3 regions of the Allobosea sp. 05T438 genome follow, and region 3 is predicted to be linked to each of the others. Evidence: riboswitches for the same ligand, from Rfam matches in the RefSeq annotation. Region 3 holds a riboswitch; each other region holds the start of a gene.

Region 1 (3,263 bases), on a different contig from region 3:
CCGCGCCCGGCCGGCCTCGTCGACGAGGTCGCTCTTGTTCAGCAGGATCAGGTCGGCACAGAGGATCTGGTCCTCGAACACCTCTTCCAGCGGGTTGTCGTGATCGACGGACGCGTCGGCCGCCTTCTGCGCGGCGAGCGCCTCGGGATCATCGGCGAACAGGCCCTCGGCCACGGCCGGGCCGTCGACCACGGCGATGACGCCGTCGACGGTGACTCGGGCACGGATCGCTGGCCAGTTGAAGGCCTGCACCAGCGGCTTCGGCAGGGCGAGGCCGGAGGTCTCGATCAGGATGTGCTCGGGCGGGTTCGGCCGGTTCAGGAGCTTCTCCAGCGCCGGCACGAAATCGTCGGCGACGGTGCAGCAGATGCAGCCGTTCGGCAGCTCGACCACGTCCTCGTCGCTGCAGATGGCGATGCCGCAGCCTTTCAGGAATTCGCCGTCGAAGCCGAGGTCGCCGAACTCGTTGACGAGCACGGCGAGCTTCTTGCCCTCAGCGTTCTCGAGGAGGTGGCGCACCAGCGTCGTCTTACCGGCGCCGAGGAAGCCGGTGATGATCGTGCACGGCGTCTTGCCGAGATTTGCGGTCTGCGGAGCGTTCATGATGTCATCCTTGCTGGCGCGCCGGCAAAGGCGGCACGCGCGCGACCACGCCCTTGCGGAAGGACTGCGGCCGCTCTTTCCAGGGAACGATGCCGTTGGCGCTGGCGGCATAGGCCTCCGCCGCGCCGACGATCTCGTCGAGATGGGTTTGCGTGTCGAGGTCGCCGATCAGATAGGTCCATTTGCCGTCGGCGCAGAGCGCGATGGTGCAGGGCCGCTTGCAGACGCAGAGGCACTCGACGGGCAGCACGGGGATCGTGCTGCCCTTGGCTTTAAGCTGCGCGGCGAGGCGTTCCGCGAGCGCCAGTCCCGGCTGGTCGTAACCCTCCGGCAGATCGGCGCGGGCGCGGCGGCAGGCCGTGCAGACATGGATCGTAAGGTCGCCCTCGGACATGGCTCGCCTCAGGCTTCAGCGGCCCGGCGGCTCGCCCAGGGCCAGAGCACGCCGACCATGAAGGCGGTCGCGAGCCAGAGTGCGGCCTGGATGCCGAGGGAGAGGGCCGCGAAATGAGCCGCGACCTCGGCCGGCACCTTGCTCTCCGGCGAGGCCGGATGCGGGGCGCCGATGACATGCGGCAGCAGAATCACGACGGCGGCCAGGAGCTTGAGCCAGGGTTGTTCGAAGCGCAGGAACAGGAAGAGGCCGAGCGCCGTCGCGATAGCGGTCGTGAGCCACCAGAACTGCCTCTGTTCCAGCGCTGCGGACGCCGCGCCCGGCAATTCCGGAGCGAGCCCCATCGCCGGTGCGAGACCGAGCGCGAGGAAGCCGCAGGCTCCCCAGACCAGGGCGCTGCGCTGGTCGATCGTGTCGCCGGCCGCGATCATGCCCGCGAGCAGCAGCGCCGCGAAGCCGATGGCCGTCGCGATCGTCACCGCGCTGGTGAAGAGCGTGCGCTGGAGGCCGTCCTGCGGCTTCCACTCGGCATGCTCGTGGCCGGGCGCATCGCCGGCGGGGCCGTGCGCGAGGATGAGTTTCGCCTCGCCGTCGAAAGCGGCGAGCGTCGGCGCCTTCAGCGCGAGCGCCGCCTCATAGGTCTCGGCCTTGAGGATCAGCGGGGTGGTGGTGACATGCTGGAGGGCGGCGACGATCAGCCCAGCCAGAAGCCCGGCCAGAATGCTGACCGTGAGAACACGCGTAACCATGGTTGCTTTCCCTCAGTGGCAGGGAAAGGCGAGGCCGTGACGGGTGTCGTGCGCGGCGTTGTGGACGTCGGTCGAGGCCGCGAAGCCGGTCGTGTAGATCAGCGCGACGCCGATCACGAGCGCGGCGGCGACCGCCTTGACGCGTTCCGAGACGCTGAGCTGGGTAGTGGAAACCGAAGCAGTGTTCATAAGGCTCTCCGTGGCCGCCCCGCCGGCAGCCGGTTGGATCTTTGCGGGTCGACGGCAGGTCTCCTGGCTCACGGATTTGGCGCCCTGTGCCGCCTTCCCGGAGTGAACGCTCCAGTGGCCGATGGCGAAGGACATCCGCTTACAGTTGCGGGGGCAGCCGCGGCATTGGGCAGAGCAAGCCCGCACCGCGTTCCCTTTTCACCTCCTCGCGGAGGCACCGTCAGCGACGATCATTAGCCTTCGTCGGGCGGCTGTGCAATGCAGAGGCTCTACTCCTTGCGAACCTTCATCTCGGAGAGCCGTTTAGCGGCGCTTCGCGCGATGGGGCTCGTGAACATGGCGAATGTTATGCCCACGGAAATGCGTCATCTCACCCTCGTCCTGGGCGGCGCCCGCTCGGGCAAGAGCCGCTATGCCGAAGGGCTGGTCGAAACGCTGCCCGCGCCCTGGGCCTATATTGCCACCGCTCAGGCCTATGACGACGAGATGCGGGAGCGGATCGCCACCCACCGGGCGCGCAGGCCGTCCGGCTGGGAAACGGTCGATGCTCCGCTCGACCTTCCCGAGGCGATCGCCGCGATGCCGGCCGGTCGGCCGGTTCTCGTCGATTGCCTGACGCTCTGGCTGACCAACCTCATCCTGGCCGAGCGCGACACCGTCGCTGCCACGACGGCTCTCATCTCCACCTGCGAGCGGGTTTTTGGCCCGCTCGTGCTGGTCGGCAACGAGGTCGGCCTCGGCATCGTGCCGGATAATGCGCTCGCCCGCCGCTTCCGCGACGAGGCCGGGCGATTGCACCAGGCGCTTGCCGCGCGCGCCGGCCGCGTGGTCTTCATGGTTGCCGGATTGCCGATGCAGGTGAAATGATGACGGACACCGAAGACGCCGCCCGCCACAAGGCGAAGATGGAGAAGCGCAAGGCGGTGCAGGACGCCGAGGTCGCCTCCAAGACGGTCGAGAAGGGGCTGCTCATCGTCAACACCGGCCCCGGCAAGGGCAAGTCGACGGCAGCCTTCGGGCTGATCCTGCGCGCACTCGGCCATGGCTGGCGCATCGGCGTGGTGCAGTTCATCAAGGGCGCCTGGTCGACCGGCGAGCGCAAGGCGCTCGAGGCCTTCGGCGATCAGGTCCGCTGGCACAGCATGGGCGAGGGCTTCACCTGGGAGACGCAGAACAAGGCGCGCGACATCGCCGCCGCCGAGCGCGCCTTCGCCAAGGCTGGGGAGCTGATGGCCGATCCTGAGATCCGGCTGCTCGTGCTCGACGAGCTCAACATCGCCCTGCGCTACGACTACCTGCCGCTCGCCGAGGTGGTGGGGGTGCTCAAG
Region 2 (3,263 bases), on a different contig from region 3:
GCCGATGCCGACGCCGAGGATCAGCACCGCGACAGCCCCGGTGGAGGCGCCGGCCGAGATACCGAGGATATAGGGCTCGGCCAGCGGATTGCGCAGCAGCGCCTGCAGGATCACGCCCGACAGCGCCAGCGCCCCGCCGCACAGCCCCGCCATCAGCGCCCGGCTCAAGCGGTAGTCGAAGATGACGCCCTGCTGGATCGCGCCCACCGGCAGGCCGAGATCGAACAGCCCGTTGCCGAGTGCCTTGAGCGCGACGTCGAACGGGATCGCCATCTCGCCGATCGTCACCGCCAGCGCCACCGAGACGGTGAGCGCCAGCAGCGACAGGAGCGCGAGGCCGATCCGCGCCGGCCAGTTCGGGCCGTGGGCGGCGTGGCTCAAGGCGCGAGGCCGAAGCTGGCGATCGCCTTGGCGAGCGTCTCGATGCCGTCGACGGTGTCGAGCCCCGCACGGGTCGCACCCACGTCGATGATCACGACGCGGTTGTTCTTCACCGCGTCGAGCTTGCTGGCGACGGGGTCGGTCTTCAGGAATGCGAGCTTCTTCTCGATGTCATCAGCCGGGAAGCGGCGCCGGTCCATCTTTACGGTGACGATCACGGCCGGGTTGGCGGCGGCGATGCTCTCCCACCCGACCAGCGGCCATTCCTCATTGGTGGCGATGATGTTGCGCGCCCCGAGCTTGGACAGGATGTAGGCGGGCACGCCGTTCCTGCCGGCCATGAAGCCGTCACCCTTGATGTCCTTGCTGGAGAACCAGACGACGACGGGGACGTCCTGCGCCTTCAGCTTTGCGACCTGCTCGACCGCCTTGTCCTCACGAGCCTTCAGTTCCGCGACGAGCGTCTCGGCGCGGTCGCTGACGTCGAAGATCTGCCCGAATTCGCGGATGTTGCGATAGACCAGCTCCATCGAGAACATCTGCGTGCGCACGCCGTCGCCGGGGCCGGAATTGTCCTTGCCGACGCAATCGGTCGGCGAGACATAGGTCGGCACCTTCACCTTATGGAACTGGTCGCGCTTGCCGACGATGCCGTTCGGCCCGAGATGCCATTCGAACATTGCGGTGACGAGATCGGGCTCCTGCCCGACCACGGCCTCGAAGCTCGGGTCGTTGTCGGCCAGGCGCTTCACCTTGGCGTTGGCGGCCTCGTAGGGCTTGGCGACGGGCGAGAACCAGACGGCGGTGCCGACCACCCGGTCGCCGAGGCCGAGCGCATAGAGGATTTCCGTCTGGGTTTGGCCGATCGCGACGACCCGCTTGGGCGCGGCGTTGAAGGTGATGGTCTCCCGGCAATTCTCCAGCGTCAGCGGATATTGCGTCGGCCCGGCCGCGGCTGGCGCGGTGAACAGGGCAGCGCCGGCTGCGGCGGCGAAGAGGGCGGGCAGCAACGAAAAGGCGGGACGCATGGAGGCAACCGGGCTGAGCTGGACACCGCGTCGGCGAAACCGGAAGGCTTCGGCGCAAGGTCCAAAAAATGTAACAATGTTGCATTTCTCATAGATCGCACGACGCGACCGCGTCAAGCGTGCCGCGGCCTTCGCTGCAGACCGGCCAAAGATCATCGACATGGAATTCATCGCTCCCCGAGATGAGGGCGGGGGAGCTCGCAGGACACGGCCGGTGGCGCGGATCTGGAGCCGGCCGCCGACGCGCACCCCTCCGGAACACCCCGCCCGAAAGACGCCTTGCGATCGCGGCAGGTCTCCTGGCTCGCGGGTCGACGCCTGATCCGCCCGGCCTTCCCGGCGCAGGGCGCCAGTGGACGATGGACGGAGGGCTCGCCGCTTACAGTTGCGGGGGCAGCCTCGGCATTGGCGCGGGACGCGCCTCACCGAATTCCCTCTTAGCTCCGGGCGAAACCCGGAGAACCTCGATCGACCGGCACCATAGAGCGGTGCCGGGGCTCGTCAAGCGGGCAGGCGCCAGAGCCGGATCCGGTCGGGTTTGAACCCGATCGCGCGTGCTCTAGCTCAGCGTTCGAAACAGGCCGAATTGCGAGAAGAGCGCGGCGGTGCCGCCCGTATGGAGAACACAGGCGGGCTCGCTGCTCGGGATCCCTCCGTTGGCGAGCTGTTCGAGGAAGCCGGCGCAGGTCTTCGCCGTATAGACGTGCTCGATCAGGATGCCCTCGGTGCGCGCAAAGCTCAGGATGGCGGCTTCCGAGGCGGGCGTTGGGACACCCCAACCGCCACCGAGATGGTCCATGTGATAATGCGGCGGTGCCTGCTCCCATGCGGCGACATCGAGCCCCGTCCGCTCCCGCAGGCCCTCATAGATCCGCCCGACATGGCCGGCCAATTCGTCCCGCTCGTATTCGACGCTGACGAGGTGGATCTGGAAGGGATGGCCGAGCAGGGCATTGCCGAAGATGAAGCCGGCTTCGGTCGGCCCCATCGAGCCGGCGAGGAAGACATGCCGGATCGGCGCCTCCTGCTGCTGCGACTGTTCATGCAGTTCCAAGGCGGCGCGGACGTAGCCCATCGCACCCAGCACGGAATCGCCGACGATGTACGGCGTGCGGCCCTGCCGCGCGAGGTCCACGGCCGCCTCCGCAAGCGCCGCATTGCGCTGGCTTTCATCGACCGAGCCAAGGAAGCGCAGCTCGGCGCCGAACAACCGGTTCAGGAAGGAGGCCTGGCGGTTCTCCGGCGTGTCGGGCGCGTTGTGCAGGACGAGGCAATCGAGCCCGACCAGCGAGGCTGCCGCGGCTGTCAGGCGGCAGAGATTGGAGCTGGCGCCGCCGCCGACCAGAAGGATGTCGGCCCCCTTCTCCAACGCCGCGCCCAGCCAGTATTCGAGGCTGCGCAGCTTGTTGCCGCCGAGCGCGATCGGCATGAGATCGTCGCGCTTGGCATAGACGCCGGGTCGATCGAGCTTCGCCTCGAACCGGCGCAGTCTCTGGAGCGGCGTCGCGGTTTCGAGCAGAACGTGACGCGGCTCCCGCAGGAGGCTGGAAAGCTCAGGCATCGTCGCTCGCTCTCGTCAGGCGGGTATCAGCCGCCATACTGGCCGTCGGAGACCTGCTCCAGCCAATCCACGACCTTGCCGTCCTTGGCTTCCTGGACGGCGATATGGGTCATCCCGGTATACGGGCCGGCACCGTGCCAGTGCTTCTCGCCGGGCGGGAACCAGACCACGTCGCCGGGCCGGATCTCCTCGATCGGCCCTCCCCAGCGCTGCACCCGGCCGACCCCGCTGACGACGATCAGCGTCTGGCCGAGCGGATGCGTATGCCAGGCCGTCCGCGCTCCCGGCTCGAA
Region 3 (3,263 bases):
CGGCGATCGCGGTCGTCGTCACACCGGTGGTCAGGTTTCTAACATCGTCGCGCCGCTCATAGTCGGTGCGCGTGACGTCGCCCTGGAAGCCGTAGGTCAGGCGGTGGAAGCTCGACCCCAGCGCGAAGCTCGACTTCGCCTGGACGTCGAGCTGCGAGAATTGCTCGGTATAGTCAAGCAGGCCGCGCGTGAAGCGCTGCTGACCATTGGCGAGCGTCTGCAGGTTGTTGGTGATGAAGGTGCGGCTCTGGGGTGTGAAAGAGGCTTGCCAGCGCAGCGAGTCGAGGAAGCTTGCGCCGACATTCCACTCATGCTCGAGCGCCAGGCGCTTGCGCGACTTGATCTGATCGCGAATGTTCGGTCCGTTGCGGATACCCAGGCTCACGACGTTGTAGTTGTAGAGCTGGTTCACAGTGGATTCGCTGTCGAAGTATTCGCCGGTCAACTTGAAGGTGTGATCGGGCGTCGGCTTGAATACGATCTTGCCGAAAGCGTTCCAGACCTCGGTATCGAGCGGGTTGAGCAGATTGCAGCCGAGGAAGCGCAGGGTCGGCACCGGGCAGCCCCAGCGGCCGCCATCGGCGCGGGCATTGCCGAGCTTGGCTTCCTGCGCGTTGCGCTGGCTCACGCCGATGATCGCTTCGAGGGCGGGCGAGAAGCTGTAGGCGGCGATGCCCGTCTTGACGAAGGAGCGGTCCAGGCTGTCGTAGCTGGTGTCGAGCTTCACCGCCCAGGGCTTGTCGGTGCGGCCCTTCAGCAGGTCCTGCGGATCGAGCGTGCGATAGGCGACGATGCCGCCCAGCGCATCGGCGCCCCACAGCACCGTGCCCGGGCCGCGCACGATCTCGACGCTCTTGAGGAAAGGCAGGTCGACGAAGTCGCGGTTGCCGTCGGTGATGCGCTCGATCACGCGCGAACCGTCGACCTGCATCTGCACGCGGTTGCCGCCGACGCCGCGGATGGTGAAGCCGCCATAGTTGCCGAAGGGATCGGTCGCCGTGGTCTGGCGGTTGACGATGACTCCGGGCTCGTAGCGCACGAGATCCTGGGTATCGCGGGTGATCCGCTGCTCCATGTCCTGCCGCGTGATGACGTTGACGGTCCCGGGCACGTCGAGAGCCTGCTTTTCGCTGCGGGTCGCCGTCACGGTGATCTGGTCGAGGGAAATCGGTTCGGCACCGCCCGGAGCAACCGGCGCCGACTGGGCATACGCGCCCGTCAATGCGGTGGAGGACAGGAAATATACAGCAATATATAGCTTAGAATTGTTATTCATAATTTCGTCCCAATTTGAATTGGGGACGATTTATTTCTTAAAGAAAAGATTCGCAACTAACATTTGAACACAAATTTTCGATTATAAATACAATACATTCAGATCTAAATTGATATCTGAGTAATATAATGGGTAAATTGGAATTATAACAATGATTCAGAACCATCTTGATCTCAATTTAATTCGTTATTCGCGCGCAATCGATTGAACCTGACCCATCTCTCCGCCGCAGGCCAATGCGTCCCGCTGAAACGCCCCAAAGCGGGCCATCTGAGCGCCAGAAGCTGGCCAGAAAGCTCAGCGTTCGCCCGGCTGCACGGGCGGGCGAAGCTTGGCTTGGGGTCTTGCGGCCGCCGCCCCTGGAGCACACTCCGAGACCAAGCGTATCCAGCGGTCGCATGAGGCTGCGCGATCGGCGCGGTTTGACGCCGCCACTTTTTCGCCCTAATCCTCGCCGCGACGGTTCCCTCACGGGATCAAAAGGGAACGCGGTGCGGGCGGAGTTTTGCCCCATGCCGCGGCTGCCCCCGCAACTGTAAGCGGCGAGCCTTTCGCCACACGCCACTGGGGCCTCGGACCTGGGAAGGCGGCGCAAAGGCACCGACCCGCGAGCCAGGAGACCTGCCGTCAGCCGTGGTCACACGCGAACACGTTCGGACGGGGTGCGCCGATCGCTGATTTGACTGTTTGCCGCCTCTCGCGCGGCCGATGGGAGATCGCGTTCGCGGTGACGTGCCACTGACGTCAACGCCCGAGGTCTCCATCGTGAACGTCTTCTTCCCGGCCGCAGGACGCGGCCGCCTGCTGCTGTCCGCCTCCCTACTCGCCCTCGCCTGCTCTGTCCCTGCCCTGGCGCAAAGTGACGCCGGCCCTCTCGCCCTCGACGAGATCGTCGTCAGCGCCACCGGCACGCCGACGCCGGCCCGCGAGATCGCAAGCTCGGTCACCGTCATCACGGCGAAGGACATCGAGCAGCAGCAGCGCCGCACCCTGCCGCAGGCGCTCGCCACCGTGCCCGGCCTCAACATCGTGCAGACCGGCGGGCCGGGCGGCCAGACCTCGGTCTTCATGCGCGGCACCAACTCGAACCACGTCAAGGTGCTGATTGACGGCATCGAGGCCAACGACCCCTCGACGCCCAACCGCTCCTTCGATTTCGGCTCGATGCTGACCGACGATATCGAGCGCATCGAGGTGCTGCGCGGCCCGCAGAGCGGCCTCTACGGCGCCAACGCCCTCGGCGGCGTGATCTCGATCACGACAAAGCGCGGCGAGGGTTCACCAAAGGCGACCGCGCGCATCGAAGCCGGCTCCCACGGCACCTTCAACCAGTCGGCCGGCTTCGGCGGCGGCAACGACCGCTTCAACTACGCCTTCAACGTGGCCCACTTCCGCTCGGACTCGACCCCTGTGACGCCGCCGAACCTCGTCCCGCCGGGCCGGCGCATCAACCCCAACGCCTTCGACAACTACAGCTATTCCGGCCGCGTCGGCGTCGCTCTCAGCGACACGCTGACGCTGAACTGGATCGGCCGCTATCAGGACGGGCAGTTGCGATTCACCAGCGACACCGGCTTCCCGAGCCGGCCTGCGCCCTATCGCTCGCTGCAGAACTACGCCCAGTCCTTCACCCGCGGCGAGGTTGTGTGGGATCCGTTCGGCGGGCGCTTCGTCAACACCTTCGGCGTCTCCTACACCAACCAGGACCGGGCGACGCGGACGGCCAACGGCACGACCGGCATTCCCGGCCTGCCCAGCGAGAATCTGGGCGAGCGCACCAAGCTGGACTGGCGCGGCAATCTCGAGATCGCCAAGGGCCACAATCTGCTCATGGGCCTGCAATACGAGCGCGAGCGGCTCGACACCACCAGCCTCGTCGCCTCCAACGGCAACAAGGCCGGCTTCCTCGAGTACCAGGGCAATATCGAGGACCGCTTCTTCCTCGTGGCCAACATCCGCCGCGACGACGACGACAGCTATGGCGGCC

The links. Region 3 has a riboswitch for cobalamin ahead of AC1DIN_RS10965 (TonB-dependent receptor plug domain-containing protein). Riboswitches for the same ligand answer to the same signal wherever they lie in the genome.
Region 1: it holds a riboswitch for cobalamin, as region 3 does, so the genes downstream of both, AC1DIN_RS17665 (CbtB domain-containing protein) here and AC1DIN_RS10965 (TonB-dependent receptor plug domain-containing protein) in region 3, are expected to answer to the same signal.
Region 2: it holds a riboswitch for cobalamin, as region 3 does, so the genes downstream of both, AC1DIN_RS17370 (ABC transporter substrate-binding protein) here and AC1DIN_RS10965 (TonB-dependent receptor plug domain-containing protein) in region 3, are expected to answer to the same signal.

Annotation. Positions count from the first base shown of each region.
Region 1 is NZ_JBFTKQ010000008.1:142,721-145,983, forward strand. It holds gene cobW (cobalamin biosynthesis protein CobW) at 1-603, opposite strand, end outside; gene AC1DIN_RS17655 (DUF1636 family protein) at 608-997, opposite strand; gene AC1DIN_RS17660 (CbtA family protein) at 1,006-1,746, opposite strand; gene AC1DIN_RS17665 (CbtB domain-containing protein) at 1,759-1,935, opposite strand; cobalamin riboswitch at 1,972-2,171, opposite strand; gene cobU (bifunctional adenosylcobinamide kinase/adenosylcobinamide-phosphate guanylyltransferase) at 2,284-2,802, shown strand; gene cobO (cob(I)yrinic acid a,c-diamide adenosyltransferase) at 2,802-3,263, shown strand, end outside.
Region 2 is NZ_JBFTKQ010000008.1:84,587-87,849, forward strand. It holds gene AC1DIN_RS17365 (FecCD family ABC transporter permease) at 1-381, opposite strand, end outside; gene AC1DIN_RS17370 (ABC transporter substrate-binding protein) at 378-1,409, opposite strand; cobalamin riboswitch at 1,682-1,891, opposite strand; gene AC1DIN_RS17375 (1-aminocyclopropane-1-carboxylate deaminase/D-cysteine desulfhydrase) at 1,969-2,970, opposite strand; gene AC1DIN_RS17380 ((R)-mandelonitrile lyase) at 2,997-3,263, opposite strand, start outside.
Region 3 is NZ_JBFTKQ010000004.1:61,657-64,919, forward strand. It holds gene AC1DIN_RS10960 (TonB-dependent hemoglobin/transferrin/lactoferrin family receptor) at 1-1,276, opposite strand, end outside; cobalamin riboswitch at 1,721-1,919, shown strand; gene AC1DIN_RS10965 (TonB-dependent receptor plug domain-containing protein) at 2,009-3,263, shown strand, end outside.